4 regions of the Fodinicola feengrottensis genome follow, and region 1 is predicted to be linked to each of the others. Evidence: riboswitches for the same ligand, from Rfam matches in the RefSeq annotation. Region 1 holds a riboswitch; each other region holds the start of a gene.
What was found. Region 1 has a riboswitch for thiamine pyrophosphate ahead of thiC (phosphomethylpyrimidine synthase ThiC). Riboswitches for the same ligand answer to the same signal wherever they lie in the genome.
Positions count from the first base shown of each region.

Region 2: linked by a shared signal. The riboswitch ahead of thiO (glycine oxidase ThiO) and the one ahead of thiC (phosphomethylpyrimidine synthase ThiC) in region 1 are both predicted to bind thiamine pyrophosphate.
Region 3: linked by a shared signal. The riboswitch ahead of thiD (bifunctional hydroxymethylpyrimidine kinase/phosphomethylpyrimidine kinase) and the one ahead of thiC (phosphomethylpyrimidine synthase ThiC) in region 1 are both predicted to bind thiamine pyrophosphate.
Region 4: linked by a shared signal. The riboswitch ahead of ABD301_RS41530 (ECF transporter S component) and the one ahead of thiC (phosphomethylpyrimidine synthase ThiC) in region 1 are both predicted to bind thiamine pyrophosphate.

Region 1 covers NZ_BAAANY010000009.1:503,512-507,445, forward strand. The annotation lists gene ABD301_RS14920 (glycosyltransferase) at 1-1,581, shown strand, start outside; TPP riboswitch at 1,648-1,775, shown strand; gene thiC (phosphomethylpyrimidine synthase ThiC) at 1,768-3,408, shown strand; gene ABD301_RS14930 (IclR family transcriptional regulator) at 3,412-3,934, opposite strand, start outside.
Region 2 covers NZ_BAAANY010000012.1:2,040-5,973, reverse strand. The annotation lists gene ABD301_RS18210 (helicase-associated domain-containing protein) at 1-1,404, opposite strand, end outside; gene thiE (thiamine phosphate synthase) at 1,412-2,068, opposite strand; TPP riboswitch at 2,105-2,217, shown strand; gene thiO (glycine oxidase ThiO) at 2,208-3,314, shown strand; gene thiS (sulfur carrier protein ThiS) at 3,311-3,511, shown strand; gene thiG (thiazole synthase) at 3,515-3,934, shown strand, end outside.
Region 3 covers NZ_BAAANY010000023.1:6,384-10,317, reverse strand. The annotation lists gene ABD301_RS28190 (Rne/Rng family ribonuclease) at 1-577, shown strand, start outside; gene ABD301_RS28185 (hypothetical protein) at 796-1,956, shown strand; TPP riboswitch at 2,005-2,094, shown strand; gene thiD (bifunctional hydroxymethylpyrimidine kinase/phosphomethylpyrimidine kinase) at 2,087-2,887, shown strand; gene ABD301_RS28175 (TenA family protein) at 2,887-3,564, shown strand; gene rplU (50S ribosomal protein L21) at 3,746-3,934, shown strand, end outside.
Region 4 covers NZ_BAAANY010000055.1:36,855-40,788, reverse strand. The annotation lists gene ABD301_RS41535 (ABC transporter ATP-binding protein) at 1-1,387, opposite strand, end outside; gene ABD301_RS41530 (ECF transporter S component) at 1,388-1,984, opposite strand; TPP riboswitch at 2,071-2,175, opposite strand; gene ABD301_RS41525 (permease) at 2,280-3,290, shown strand; gene ABD301_RS41520 (TIGR03943 family putative permease subunit) at 3,287-3,934, shown strand, end outside.

The sequences.
Region 1 (3,934 bases):
GGCGGCGGCATGGCTTTTGGCCTGGTCTCGACACTTGTACGGGCCGGCGCTCAGGAATTCTTCGCCGCGCAACGGATTCCGGTGTTGCTGGGGACCGCTGTCGGGATCGGGGTGGCCGTCACGGTCGGTGCGTATCTGGTCCAGCAGGCATATTCCAGTGGTGCGTCCGATGTGGTGATCGCGGCCGTCACGGTTTTCGACCCACTGGTGTCGATCGGCCTTGGCGCGGCTCTGCTGGGCGAGACGCCAGCACCGACTTCCGGTGTGCTGGCGCTGGAAATCCTGGCCGCGGCGACCGCGGTGGCCGGCATTGTTCTGCTCGCCCGGAACCGGGTCGCCATCGAACCGGTGTCCGCTCACTACGAACAGGAGACACTTGTGACCGCCGTCCCGCCGCGCCGCATTCTCATCGGCGCCGACACCTTCCCGCCGGACATCAATGGCGCGGCGAATTTCGGTGCCCGGCTGGCGATGGGGCTGGCCGCTCGTGGTCACGACGTGCACGTAATCTGCCCGCAGACAATTCAGCCGGACGTGCCGCTGCCGGCCTTACCGGGCGTCACCGTACACCGTTTTCCGGCTTATCTCACGCCTATCCACCCGACTCTGAGCACTTGCCTGCCGTGGCAAATCGCCGGCCCAGTGGATGCGCTGATCGACGAGCTGCGGCCGGATGTCATTCACGTTCAGGCGCATTTCGTGATGGGGCGGGTGTTGGCGAAAGTGGCCCGGCGTCGGCAGGTGCCGCTGGTGGCGACCAACCATTTCGTGCCGGACAACGCTTTCGGCTACACCCGGATGCCGAAATGGACCAGGTCATCGCTCAGCAAGCTGGCTTGGAGCGACCTGAATCGCTTCCTACGCAAGGCAAACGCGGTGACCACGCCGACTCCGCGGGCGGCTCAGCTGCTGACCGACCACCACCTGGGTCAGCCGGTCGTCCCGATTTCGTGCGGGATCGATCTCGACCATTTCAAGCCGTCCGGCGGCACCTCCGTCGAGCCAACCATCCTTTTCGTTGGCCGGCTGGACGAAGAGAAGCGGGTGCCCGATCTCTTGCGGGCATTGGCCCGGATGGAGCGTCCGGACGTACGACTGGAGGTAGTGGGAGACGGCGGCTGCCGCTCAGAATGGGAAGCGCTAAGTGACCGGCTCGGCCTCGCCAGCCGAGTGACTTTCCACGGCTTTGTCAGCGATGACGAGCTGACCGCCGCGTACGCTCGATGCGATGTTTTCTGCATGCCCAGCACCGCCGAGTTGCAGAGTCTGGTCACGATGGAAGCAATGGCCGCCGGTAAACCAGTCGTGGCGGCGAACGCGATGGCGTTGCCGCATCTGGTACGTCCCGGGAAAACAGGTTGGCTTTTCGAGCCGGGAGACGTCGACGAACTGGCCGCGAGGGTGCGCGAGTTGATTGACGATCCGGCCACCGCGACCCGGATGGGAGCCGCCGGCCGCCGGTTGGTCGCGCAACATGGCATCGACGAGACAGTGGCTCGGTACGAGCAGGTCTACGAGTCGGTTCAGCCAACGCGGTCCCGCGTCGAGCGGGAAACCCGTCGGCTCGTACGAGCGGCATAACGGTTTCCGGGCGGCCCTTGATTATTGCCGGGTCGCCCGGTTAACCTCGGCCCCGACAACAAAACTGAAGAGCATCGCGGGAGCTCGCGCCGAAGCGGGCTGAGAGGGCGGCTGGAGTCGACAGACCCCGGTGCCGCCGACCGCCCGAACCTGACCGGGTAATGCCGGCGTAGGAAGGATGTGGCGATGACCTCTCTCGACGCACGGGTCAGCCCTGCCGTGACCACCGGGCCGATCATCGGCTCGCATAAGGTCTACTTGGGAGATCTCCAGGTTCCGGTCCGCAGAATCGAGCTCACCGACGGCGATCATCTGGATGTCTACGACACTTCCGGGCCGTACACAGATGATTCGGCGACCATCGATGTCCACAGTGGACTGCGGGAAAAGCGGGCCGACTGGATCGCGAACCGCCGGCCGGTGGGTGGTGCGCTCACTCAGTTGGCTTACGCCAGAGCCGGTGTTCTCACCGAGGAAATGCGTTTCTGCGCGCTGCGCGAAGGCGTCGAACCCGAGCTGGTACGTGAAGAAGTCGCGGCCGGGCGGGCGGTCATTCCGGTCAACCGCCGGCATCCGGAGTCCGAGCCGGCGATCATCGGCAAGAAGTTCCTGGTCAAAATCAACGCGAACATCGGCAACTCGGCGGTGACTTCCTCGATCGCCGAGGAGGTCGACAAGCTGGTGTGGGCGATCCGCTGGGGTGCCGACACGGTGATGGACCTCTCGACCGGAAAGCGCATTCACGAAACCCGGGAATGGTTGCTGCGCAACTCGCCGGTGCCGATCGGAACCGTGCCGATCTACCAGGCGCTGGAAAAAGTCGACGGCGATCCGACCGAGCTGTCCTGGGAGATCTACCGCGACACCGTTCTGGAGCAGTGCGAGCAGGGCGTCGACTACATGACCGTGCACGCTGGCGTGCTGCTCAGATATGTTCCGCTGACGGCAAAACGGGTCACCGGGATCGTGTCCCGCGGCGGTTCGATCATGGCCGCCTGGTGCCTCGCCCATCACCGGGAAAGCTTCCTCTACAGGCATTTCGACGAGCTCTGTGACATTTTCCGGTCGTACGACGTGACTTTCTCGCTCGGCGACGGCCTGCGCCCGGGTTCGATCGCGGATGCCAATGACGCGGCCCAGTTCGCCGAGTTGCGGACCTTGGGCGAGCTCACCGCGATCGCCCGGGCAAAAGACGTGCAGGTGATGATCGAAGGCCCTGGACACGTGCCCATGCACAAGATCGTGGAAAACGTACGATTGGAGGAGGAACTCTGCGGCGAGGCGCCGTTCTACACCCTTGGACCGTTGGCGACCGACATCGCGCCGGCGTACGACCACATCACCTCCGCGATTGGTGCGGCTATGATCGCCCAGGCCGGCACCGCGATGTTGTGTTACGTGACGCCGAAAGAACACCTTGGACTGCCGGACCGCGATGACGTGAAGACCGGCGTGATCACGTACAAGATCGCCGCCCATGCAGCTGACCTCGCCAAGCAACACCCGCACGCGCAGCAGCGGGACGACGCGCTTTCCAAGGCCCGCTTCGAATTCCGCTGGATCGACCAGTTCAACCTGGCGCTGGACCCGGATACCGCGCGGTCCTTCCACGACCAGACGCTGCCCGCCGAGCCGGCCAAGACGGCGCATTTCTGTTCCATGTGCGGGCCAAAATTCTGCGCCATGAAAATCACCCAGGACGTACGCCGTTATGCCGACGAACACGGTCTGACGGACGAAGCCGCGATCGCCGCTGGAATGACCGAGAAATCCGTCGAATTCGCCGCCCGGGGCAACCGCGTCTACCTTCCGACCATCCAGCCGTAGCGGTCAGGAGAGCAGCCCCTGGAGTGATACGTCCGGGTTGTTGATCGCCTGGGCGAGTGCGTCGCAGGCGGTGCGGAGCCGGACCTCGCAGCGGTCGCGCAGGTCCGGGTCGGCCATTTCGGCGCGTACGCCGACAATGCTGATCGCGCCGTGACAAGCCTCGTCGGGGGTGACGATCGGGCAGGCCATCGCGGCGAGCAGCGGGTCGACGGTGTCGTCGAAATGCGTGACCTGTGCTCGTACGCTGCTCAACAGCTCAGCGAGCGCCGCCGCGGCTTCCGGCGACTCGGCGGATTTCAGCTCGGTCAGATAGCGACGGCGTTCGGGCTCGACCAGCTGGGAAAGCAGAACAATCCCGGCGACCGTGGAATGTGCCGGCCATCGCTCGCCTTCCCGATCGACCAGCCGGGCATATCGTACGGACCGGATCTCCGCAACGATCCGGGTGTCGAAGTTCTCCAGCACCTGCAGGTTGGCCATCAGCCCGAGCCGATCGGCCAGCCAGCGCAGCGCGACCCGGGACATC
Region 2 (3,934 bases), on a different contig from region 1:
GGCCGGGCTGACCGCCTCCGCGCCGATCACCCCGAGGAGAACCGCTTCCTGCCAGGTCGCCCACCCGTCGTCCGAGGTGAGGTCGTCCGGCCAACAGGCCGGCGCGGCCCAGAACCCGGCGGTGACCGCTCTCTCGCCGTTGACCGCCTCCCCAGTGGCCGCAGCGACCCGCAGGATGTTCCGGCGCAAAGGCGAAATGTCCAGGTCAGGGTGGGTGACCTTGTCAGGGGACGCCGGCGCGGGCAGGGTCCACCAGGTCGACAGCAGGTTCGCCAGCTGGTCGGCCGGGTCCAGCAGCCGCCAGTCGTCGTACGCCTCGGTGGGCGACAGCGCCTTGTCGGTCACGGCCAGCAACTCAGCGCTCAGGGCCAGTCGTACGACGGCGTTGACCTCCGCGGCGGTGGCTTCGACAGTCTTCGCGACCCGGCGTCGTTCTTGTACGTTCAGCCTCCCGCTCTTCAGCGACGGGATCGGCTTGCGACCGGCCTGGTCGAGGATTTCGGTGACCAACCGCAGGAATCGGCCGGCCGCCGCGAGCGAGTCCTGGGCGACCAGGGCAGGCTCGACCGGCCAGTGCTCGACCTCTGGCCGGCGCGGCTCGAAAGGCGCGGTGAAACCGCCGTCCCGCAACGCGAGCATGACCTCCGAGGGCATCACCAGCTCAGTGTTGTCCCACATGCTCACGAAAAGCAGGCCGCGGGCCACCGCCCAGTCCAGTGGCGACACGTTGTTTTTCGCTCGTACGGCTGGATAGTCGAACTTGCTGATGGCCTGACCGGTCTCGGCGGTTTCGGCCAGGATGGCCTGGATCTCGTCGTCGCCGTGCCCGACGATCGATCGCACCCGCTCCGGATCGCCGAGCGCGGCCAGCAGCGCGTCGACTATCTCGGCCTTCAGCCGCGGCCGGGGGATATTGAGGGCGAGCAACATCTTGCCGAGGGCGTCGACGGTCCGGTCCGGCAGCAGGTCGGCCAGCGGCGGGCCGAGACCGAGCGGGGGATCCCACGCCATCCGCGCCGCTGCTACCAGCCGCAAGGTCCCCACCGTCGCGCCGTGGTCGGCGACCAGCCGGGGCTGGTTGCCACCGGTGTCTTCGGTGACCAGTGCGTACGAGCGGAGGACGGCCAAGCAGCGCTGCAGGTCCTCGTCCCGGCTGCGGACACCCATCAGGTGCGCCAAGTCCTTCACCGACGGCTGGTCGCCAAGCGCGGCCAACGCCTCACACACCTGCAGGGTGGGCAGGTCGACCTGGTGCAGGGCACGAACGACCGAGCGGGGATTGTCCAGCCGGGCGCTGAGTTCCTGCAGCGATCGCGGCGCCGGCTCGGCGGTCACGTCCGGGCGCAGTGCGAGCAGATCGGTCAGGCCCTCGATTCCGAGCCGCCGCAGGGTCGCGGTGTCCACGTGGTTGTCAGCCCTCCTTACGCAGTCGGATGGCGAACCGCTCGGCGGCCGCACGTGGATCGTCGGCGTCGGTAATCGCTCGTACGACCACCACCCGGCGCGCGCCGGCGGCGATCACCTCGTCCAGCCGGTCCGCGTCGATGCCACCGATCGCGAACCACGGCCTCGCGGTGCCGCTGGCGGCCGTCTCCCGTACGAGATCGAGCCCGGCCGCTGGCCGCCCCGGCTTGGTCGGTGTGGTCCAGCACGGTCCGGTGCAGAAATAGTCGACGCCGGGCTCGGTCGCACCGGCTGCCGCCTGTGCTGGATCGTGTGTCGACCGGCCGATCACCACATCGTCGCCGACGATGCGGCGGGCCCAGGAAACCGGCAGGTCGTCCTGTCCGAGATGCAGGACATCGGCACTGGCCGCGAGCGCGACGTCGGCCCGGTCGTTGACCGCGAGCAGCGCGTTGTGGCGCTCACACGCCGCCGCCAGGACCTCCAGCGCCGCCAGTTCCTCTCGCGCTTCGAGCGGGCTCTTGTCTCTGAGCTGTACGACATCGACGCCACCAGCGAGCGCGGCGTCCACGAACGCGGCGAGATCGCCGCGCTCGCGGCGCGCGTCCGTACACAAATAGAGCCGGGCGTCGGCAAGGCGCCGCCGGGGATCGCGGTTCGGCATGCCCTCACCGTAGCGATCTCTCGGGTTAGAGTGAGAGCTGGTCCGCACGGGAGTCCGGGGTTATCCGGGCTGAGAGGAAGCGATCACCCGCTTCGACCGTCGAACCTGATCCGGGTCATGCCGGCGCAGGGAGCGTGGAATGCCGAGAACTGTGGTCGTGGTGGGCGGTGGTGTCATCGGCCTGTCCATTTGCTGGCGCGCGGTGGCCGCCGGCTGGTCGGTGACGTTGGTCGATCCGGCGCCCGCGTCGGGAGCCTCATACGTCGCCGGCGGGATGCTCGCGCCGATCACCGAGGCCTGGCCCGGCGAGGAGAGCCTGCTCGCGCTGGGCGTCGAGTCGGTGCGGCTCTGGCCGTCGTACGCGGCTGAGCTCGCAGCCGCTGCGGGCGTGTCGGCTGGGCTGCGAAAAGACGGCACGATCGTGGTCGCCGCCGACGGTTCCGATCGGGCCGAGCTGGATCGGCTCGCGTCCTATTTGGACAGTCTGGGCCGCCGTGTCGAGGTGCTGCGGGCGCGGGACGTACGAGTGCGGGAGCCGGCGATCGGTGGCCCGGTCCGTGGCGGTCTGGCGATGCCGGACGACTACTCCGTCGACAATCGACAACTGCTGGATGCCTTACGCAGAGCCATTTCTGGCGTTCCGCACGTCGCCGAGGCGGCTGCGGACGTACGCGCCGGCCGGGTTTTGTTGGCCAGCGGTCGAACGGTCGAGGCTGACGTGGTGGTCCTCGCCGCCGGCGCTTGGAGCGGGCAGATCTGTCGCCGGCTCAGCAAGGTGATTCGGCCGGTCAAAGGCGAAATCCTGCGATTGAGGGCTCGGGTCGGCGCGGTCGGGCCGCCGCGTCGGACGGTGCGAGCGCTGGTCGGTGGGCGGCACGTCTATCTCGTACCGCGGGACGACGGCGGACTGGTGCTGGGGGCCACTCAGTACGAGGCGGGTTTCGACACGACGGTGACCGTCGGCGGCGTGCGCGATCTGTTGGCCGACGCCGAGCGGGTGATGCCGGCGATTGGGGAGTACGAGCTGGTCGAATGCATCGCAGGGTTGCGACCCGGGTCGCCGGACAACCGGCCGCTGGTCGGCTGGCTGGAGCCGGGATTGGTGGTCGCGACCGGCCATCACCGCAACGGAATCCTGCTCGCGCCAGTCACCGCGGACCTGGTGGTCGCGACGCTGGCTGGCGCTGATCCACCGGATTCCTTACGGCCGGACCGGCATCTGTCGTCTGTGAAGGGGAGTCAATGAAAGCGCAGGTCAACGGGTCATTCCGAGAGCTCGCCGAGGGGGCCACGGTGGCTTCGGTGGTGGAGCTGTTGGGCATCGTGACCGGCGGCATCGCGGTGGCGTTGGACGACGCGGTGGTGCCGCGCTCGGAATGGGGCAGCACGCCCGTACTCGATGGCAGCCGCGTCGAGATCCTGACCGCCACACAGGGAGGGTGAGCGATGGACGATCCGCTGGTGATCGCTGCTCGGGAGTTCTCGTCGCGGCTGGTGATGGGTACGGGCGGCGCATCGAGTCTGGAGTCGCTGGAGCGCGCGCTCGTAGCCTCTGGGACGGAGTTGACGACGGTGGCGATGCGCCGCGCGGACGCCGTCGGCCAGACCGGGGTGTGGGAGTTGCTCGCCCGGTTGGGCATTGAGCCGCTGCCCAACACCGCGGGCTGTCGGACGGCAGCGGAGGCCGTGCTGACCGCTCGGCTCGCACGCGAGGCGCTGGGCACTTCGTGGGTGAAGCTGGAAGTCGTCGCGGACGACCAGACGCTGTTGCCGGATCCGCTGGAGTTGTTGGACGCGGCGGAACAGCTGGTCGAGGACGGTTTCACGGTCCTGCCGTACGCGAACGACGACCCGGTCCTCGCGTTG
Region 3 (3,934 bases), on a different contig from region 1:
CCTTCGCCGGCTGACCGAGTGCCTGGGCCGGGATCGTACGAAACACCAGGTCGCTGAGGTCACGTCGCTGGGTCTGGTCCAGATGACCCGCAAGCGGGTCGGCCAGGGTCTGTTGGAGGCCTTCAGCGAGACCTGCGAGCACTGCCACGGTCGCGGGTTGATCATCCACACTGAGCCGATCGAGCACCACCAAGGTGGCGGTCAGCAGCAGCAACAGCAACGGCAGCAGCCGGAGGAGTCGACCGGCGGTGGGCGGCGCAAGCGCAACCGCGGCCGGTCCGGTTCGCCGGCGGCTCACGACGAGTCGTCGAACGGCGTGGTGACGGCGGACGAGCTGTCCACCGAGGACGACGACACTGTTTTGGCCACCACAGCTGAGGCTGGTGCGGTTGCCGAAGCCGTGCGGGACGCTGAGCCGGTGTCCGCCCAGCCAGCTCCGGAGGTTCCGGCCGTCGAAGCTGTTGTTGTGGAGGCCGCTGAGCCGGTCGCGGCGGCGCCGCAGGGGACCCGTCCTCGGCGGGCTCGTCGGGCCGCCTCTCGACCCGCCGGTCCGCCACCGGTGCCGGTCGGCAGCTGACAGTTCGAAGAACGCCCCTTTCTCGCACTTCGGGAAAGGGGCGTTTTGCTGTGTTCGTACGGCCGGATGGTGACAGTCCCGCAAGACCGTTTGGTTTTCGCGCCCAGATCGCCTTGGCTCAGCGGCCAGATCGTGGTTGGCTGCCCGCTGTAGCGTGAAACAACCAGCCCTGGAGCCCGCCGATGTCTCAGGATTCCTTTACGTCAACGGAAAACCCGGTGACCAGGAGGCGGTTGATCACGGCCGCCGCGGCGGCCGGTGGCGCGGTGCTGGGAGCCACCGCCGTGCCAGCGCCGGCGGCGGCCGCTGACCCGAGCTTGTATTCGGTCGCGCTGGACAGCTTTCCGGGTGCCACCGACGACGCGAAACTGGACTCGGCGTTGAGTTATGTGGCCACGCAGACGTACAAGCCGACCATTCAGCTCGGCACCCGGCAGACTACTTTCGGCAAAACCAGGCTGCTTTTCGACGGTTTCAGCATCAGTGGGCCGGCCGGGGTGGGCACCGAGTTCAGCTTCACGAACAAGGTGAAGATCAGTACACCCGGCACCGGCTGGCTGGATGTGCCGGCGCCCAAGGTCAGGGGCATTTATATCGGCGGGCTCTGTTTTGAAGGTGACTCGAACACGACTTTTTTCGTCGACCACGACAACAATGGGCCGGTGCTGTGGGCGTCCACCATTCGTGATGTGGGATTCAATCTCTTCAGACATGTCATCTGGGGTGCTCACGATGCCGTCACTTTCGACGGTTTCTGGGACGTGAACAACTGCTACGACACCGAGTTCAAGCTGTGGGGATCGGACAGCAACTACTTCACCAACGGGTTGCTGATCGATTCCCCGAACACCGGCACCGGCAACCGCTATCACGTGTGGGCGCCCTGGCTCGGTAAGACGACCTTCGGACCGATGTTCATCACCGGCAAGGCGAACACTACGCCGATGCGCATTGACGGCGGTCGCGGAATTGTCGTACAAGCGGCACGTTTCGAGGCGCAGCAAGGAAATCCAACGCTCGGATCGCAGCTGCTGATCACCGGCGGCACCTTCGTACGGATCCGCGACCCGTGGTTCTTCAACGGCATGTCGGCGGCTGGCTCGACCGGCCACAGCACTCCGGCGTACGACAAGGGAATCGTCACCATCACCGGCGGCTCGAATATCGTGATCGACGGCGCGATGTTCAGCGACGGCGACGGTAACCAGACGGGTGCGACAGCAGCCGGCACCCCGCACGTCTACGTCGGCGGTGGCACCGGAGTCCGCCTTCGCAACCTGCAGGCCTCGACCTCGGACCAACTGAGGGTCGTACGAGCGGCAACGGTCAACGCGTCCGCGATCGTCACCGACCCGGACGTGACCGTGACGGTCGGCTGACGTGCGCACCACTCGCCACCGATCCACTGCGTGAGATAGCGTGGGGACGGAGTGACGGCGGGGTGCCGCGAGGCTGAGATCACACCCGTCGAACCTGATCTAGTTAAGACTAGCGAAGGGACCGTCGCGAGTGATTCCGCATGTGTTGACGATCGCCGGCACCGATCCCAGTGGTGGCGCCGGCATCCAAGCCGATCTGAAGACGTTTTCCGCGCTGGGCGGTTACGGCATGGGCGTGGTGACCGCCGTGGTCGCGCAGAACACCCAGGGCGTCAGGGGAATTCACCCCATTCCGGCGGCTTTCATCGGCGAGCAGCTGGATGCCGTTTTTGATGACGTACGGGTAGATGCCGTGAAAACCGGCATGCTGGGTGACGCCGACGTAATCCGTACGGTCGCCGCCGCGATTGCCAAACACCGGCCGAAATACGTGGTCGTTGACCCGGTTATGGTGGCCAAGAGCGGGCACCGGCTGTTGCCGGCCGACGCGGTGACGGCGCTGCGCGAGGAGTTGTTCCCGCTGGCGGACCTGATCACGCCGAACCTGCCGGAGGCAGCGGATCTGTTGGCCGAGAAGGAGGCCGTCGACTTGCTGGAGATGCATTTCCAGGCTGGGCGGCTGCGGGCGTACGGTCCGGCCGTGCTGCTCAAGGGTGGACATTTGGCGGGGGACGAGAGCATTGACATCCTGCTGGACGACGAGCCGATCGAGTTTTTCGCGCCACGGGTGAGAACTCGGAACACGCATGGCACCGGGTGCACTCTTTCGGCCGCGTTGGCCACCCTGCGGCCAACGCGTCCTGACTGGGTTTGCACTGTCAGGGACGCGAAAAACTATCTGACCGGGGCGCTGGCGGCGGCCGACCGGCTGGACATCGGCACCGGGCACGGGCCGCCGCACCATTTCCACGCGATGTGGAAGGACCAGTAGTGACCGATTTCTGCCCTCAGGTGTGGGAAAAGATCCAGCCGCTGCTGAAGGCGACGCTGGATCATCCGTTCAACCGCGAGTTGTCCGCGGGCACCCTTTCCGCCGATATCTTTCGCTTCTATCTCATTCAGGACGCCCGCTATCTCGCCGACTTCTCCCGCGCGCTGGCCCATGCGGCGGCGATCGCTCCTGACCCGGACGACGCGGCCTTCCTCGCCGGCAGTTCGGCGAACGTCATCACCGTCGAGCGCGGCCTGCACGAGCGGTATCTCGCGCGCTACGAGGGGGTCGACAACGTCCCGACCTCGCCGAGCGCGACGGCGTACAACAACCATCTGCTGGCGGCCGCGCAACGCGGTGGCTTCGGGCTGATGATGGCGACGGTGTTGCCGTGCTTCTGGATCTATGAGTACGTCGGGCGGGCCATCCACGCCGAGCAGAGCGGCGCGCCGAACCCGTATGGCGAGTGGATCCAGACGTACGCGGATGACGGTTTCAGCCAGTCGGTGGCGCGGGCCAAGGACATCGCCGACCGGGCGGCCGCGTCGGCCAGTGCGTACGAGCGGGCGGCTATGGTGGAAGCGTTCGTCCGCTCGGCTGAGTACGAGTGGATGTTCTGGGACTCCGCTTACCGCCAGGAAGTCTGGCCGACGGCCGGATTCGCCATCCAGGAGTGAGTTTGACCGCACTCGCGGCACAGACGTACCCTCGATGGCTGGTGCGCCGAGAGCACGCCGTAAGATGTAACGCAGTCATGTGTGCCGGCCAACTTTGGTCCGGAGCGCACGCCATCAGGGACCGCGAGCGTGGATAGCCACTGCTTGCGGAGCGAGCAGCGGTGAGGAGCACGACGTCGAGATGTACGCCATCGTCAAGACCGGCGGCAAGCAGTACAAGGTCGCCGAGGGGGATGTGATCGAGGTCGAGAAGCTCGTGGCCGCGCCCGGTGAGGCCGTCACTCTGCCGGCCCTGCTGGTGGTGGACGGCGAGGGTGACTCGCTCACCGTCACCCACGACTCGGACGCGCTTGCCGGCTACACGGTCAGC
Region 4 (3,934 bases), on a different contig from region 1:
ACATCCAGAGCACCCGGTCGGCCAGCGCCTCGGTGAAGGCGGTGTCGTGGGTGACGACCGCGATGCCGACGCCCTCGGCGCGCAGGGCGTCCAGCATTTCGACCAACTCGGTCCAGGTGTTCCGGTCCTGGCCGAAGGTTGGCTCGTCCAGAATCAGCAAAGCCGGCGCGGCCACCAAAGCCGTCGCGACCGAGAGCCGGCGCTGTTCTCCGCCGGACAGGGTGAACGGGTTCGCAGCGGCCAATTTTTCCAACCGCAGCCTGGCCAACAGCTCATCGGCTCGACGAACATCCTTCGTACGCAACAACAACTCGTCGCAGACTCGGCCGGTGAGGAACTGGTGTTCGGGGTCCTGGAAAACCGCGCCGATCCGGCCGGCGAGGTCACTTGCCCGCCATTTCCACGGCGGTCTGCGGTCGGTGCCGGACAATTCAGGGGTGCCCTCGACATGGCCGCCGGACGGGCGTACGAGCCCGCCCAGCACTCGCGCGAGGGTCGTCTTGCCGGCGCCGTTCGGGCCGGTGATCGCGGTGACCTCGGCGGTCCGCAGGCTGACCGAGACGTCGTCCACAATGGACGGATCGACTCGTACGGAAGCGGCCGACAGCAACGAAACGCGATCGCTGGTGGGGGAGCGGCGCGCTCGTACGGGCGCACCGGGCACCCACACACCAGCAGCCGTCAGCGCGTCGCCCTGAGTCGACAGCACGTCGTCCGGACGACCGTCAGCCAGTACGCCCGAAGGGGACAGCACCACCACCCGGTCGACCAGCGCGAGCGACTCGGCGACGCGGTGCTCGATCAGGACGAGCGTGGCGCCGGTGTCGTCCAACACCGCGTCGATGGCCTTGCGTACCGAGGTGGCGCCTTCCGGGTCGACGTTCGCGGTCGGCTCGTCCAACAGCAGCAAACCCGGCCGCTGAGCCAAAACCCCGGCCAGTGCGAGCCGCTGCTGCTCACCGCCGGAAAGAGCGGCGGTCGGCCAGTCGCGCGGATAGCCGAAGCCGACCGTCGACAGCGCGGCGTCCACTCGCGGCCAGATCTCCCGCGCTGGTACGGCGAGGTTTTCCAGCCCAAAGGCCACATCGTCGCCGCAGCGGGCCATCACCAGCTGACTTTCTGGATCCTGCTGAAGATAGCCGACCGGCTCGGCCGCCGCTCGCGGGTGTTCTCCAGCGATCTGAAGGACACCGTCCTCGTCTCCGACCTCTGGATCCAGCAATCCGGCCAGCCCACGCAACAACGTGCTCTTGCCGGCACCGGAAGCGCCCAGCAGCAGCACTCGTTCGCCCGGCTGGATGCTGAGGTCGACACCCCGGACCGCCCACGCCTTGCGGCCCGGATGCCGCCATCCCCAGCCAGCCAGCCGAATGTCCTTGCCAGGCACCTAAACCCGGGTCTGTTTGCGGCCGCCGGCGAGCGCCGACAGCACGCCGGTCGCGCTCAGCCCACGGGCGATCAGCCACGAGACCAGCCCGGCCAACACCAACCCGCCGACCATGCAGGCCACCGTGTAGGTCGCCTTCCAGCCGAGGTCGAAGCCCGCGTACGACACGATCACGTCGACGATCGCGCAGCCCAGGCCACTCGCGGCGCCGGCCAGCAGCGCGGTCGGCAGCGAGTACGAGCGATAGCGGAAGGCGAAGAAGACGAGCTCGGCGCCGAGGCCCTGCGCGAGTCCGGACAGCAGGGTGGCGAAGCCGTACTGGCCGCCCATCACCATCTCGACGACCGCGCCCAGCAGCTCCGCGAACAGCGCGGCGCCCGGCCGGCGGACCAGCAGCGGGGCCAGCACGGCCGGGATGAACCACACCCCGGACAGCAGCCCGGTAAGGGGTGCGACGCCCTTGAGCGGCACGGACAGCAGGCTGTAGACGGGTCCCCAGCCGAAGAAAACGGCACCGAAGACGACGCCGACGATCGCGGTCACCACGATGTCGACGGTTCGCCATCGGCGGCTGGGTGGGAGGGTGGTGCTGGCCATGGGTGGGCCTCCTTCTGGCTCGAAGGAGGAGTGCTTCGACGCTCATCCGGCATCCACTACGGAACCGCGCATGCGGCATCGCAGCGGAAGCGGATGAATCGACTTCCTGCGCTGGCATTACCCAGATCAGGTCTGAGGGTCTGCGGTTGTCCCGCACTCTCAGCGCGTCCGGCGCTCCCCTGTCGTACTGACCCGGCGACCGTAACACGCCAGCATTGGTTCATCGAGGGAAAAGGGCCGGTAAAGCCTGTGGACAACCGCCAGGGCGAGAAAACCGGCCGGCTACGCTGGCGAGGTGCCGTCCCCTGAGGTTCGTACGCTCGAGCCGACTACCGACGAGCCCTCTCCGGAAAAGTCGCCACGGCCCTGGTCTTTGTACGCGCTGATCCTCGTTTGTGTGGGCATCGTCGCCTTCCGTGGTCTGGTGGTTGGCGCGTTCACCGCCCCGATCATGCAGACCTGGGCGACGGTCTTTGTCTCGATCGTGGTCCAGGCGACGCCGTTCCTGGTGCTGGGTGTGCTGATCAGCGCTGGCCTGGCGGTGCTGGTTCCACCGGACTTCTTCGCTCGCGTACTGCCGTCCCGGGCCGTGCTCGCGGTGCCGGTGGCGGGCGTGGCCGGGATGGTGCTGCCGGGCTGCGAGTGCGGCTCGGTGCCGATTGCCGGCGGCCTGATGCGCCGGGGGGTGGCACCGGCCGCGGCGCTCGCTTTCTTGCTGTCCGCCCCGGCGATCAACCCGATCGTGCTGGTCGCCACCGCGGTCGCCTTCCCGGGCCAGCCGATGATGGTGGTGGCCCGGTTCACCGCGTCGGTGCTGACCTCGGTGGCGATGGGCTGGCTGTGGCTGCGGATCGGCAGGCCGGAGTGGATCCGGCTGCCGCGCCGGGCTGCGCTGACCGGGATGCCGCGTTGGCAGGCGTTTCTGGAGACCGCCCGCGCCGACTTCCTGCCCGCTGGCGGCTTCCTGGTGGTGGGCGGGCTGACCGCGGCGACACTCAATGTGCTCGTACCGGCCTCGGTGCTCGCGACCATCGCGCACAACCCGGTGTTGGCCGTGGTCGGCCTCGCGGTGCTCGCGGTGGTGCTGTCCATCTGCTCGGAGGCGGACGCCTTTGTGGCCGCGTCGCTGACTCAGTTCTCGCTCACCGCGCGGCTGGTGTTCCTGGTGGTCGGGCCGATGATCGACCTGAAACTCTTCGCGATGCAGGCCGGCGCCTTCTCCCGCGCCTTCGCGGTGCGGTTCGCGCCGGCGACCTTCGTGGTGGCCATCATCATCGGTACGGGTGTGGGGTTGGTGCTGCTGTGATCTCCGAAGCCCGCAGTGTCCTGCTGCTGCTGTTTGGCGGGGCCTTGCTGCGGATCAGCCTCAGCGATGTCTACCTGCGATATGTGAAGGCAGGCGTACGCCCGCTGCTGATCGCGGCCGGCGCGATCCTGGTGGTGATCGCGCTGGTCACGCTCTTCCGTGAGTTGTTCCAGCCGCGTACGCACGACCACGACCACGATGAGGGTGACGCGCACGGCCACAAGCACGGGGGAGGGGTCGTCGCGTGGCTGCTGGTGTTGCCGGTGCTCGCGATCTTCCTGATCGGGCCGCCCGCCCTCGGCTCGTACGCGGCCGGCCGGACCGGCACCGCGGTGGCCGCGAAGTCCCAGTATCCGCCGTTGCCGGCCGGCAATCCGGTGCCGGTGACGCTGCTGGACTATGCGTCCCGGGCGATCTGGGACCAGGGGCTGTCGCTGAACAGCCGCCATCTGCTGCTCACCGGCTTCGCGAGTCCGCGCCCCGGCGGCGGTTTCTACCTGACCCGGATGGTCATCACGTGCTGCGCGGCCGACGCGCTGCCGATCAAGATCGAGATGCGCGGGAACGTGCCCGACGGGCTGTCCGCGAACACCTGGCTGAACGTCGTCGGCACGTACGTCCCGGGCACTGACGTCGACCCGCTC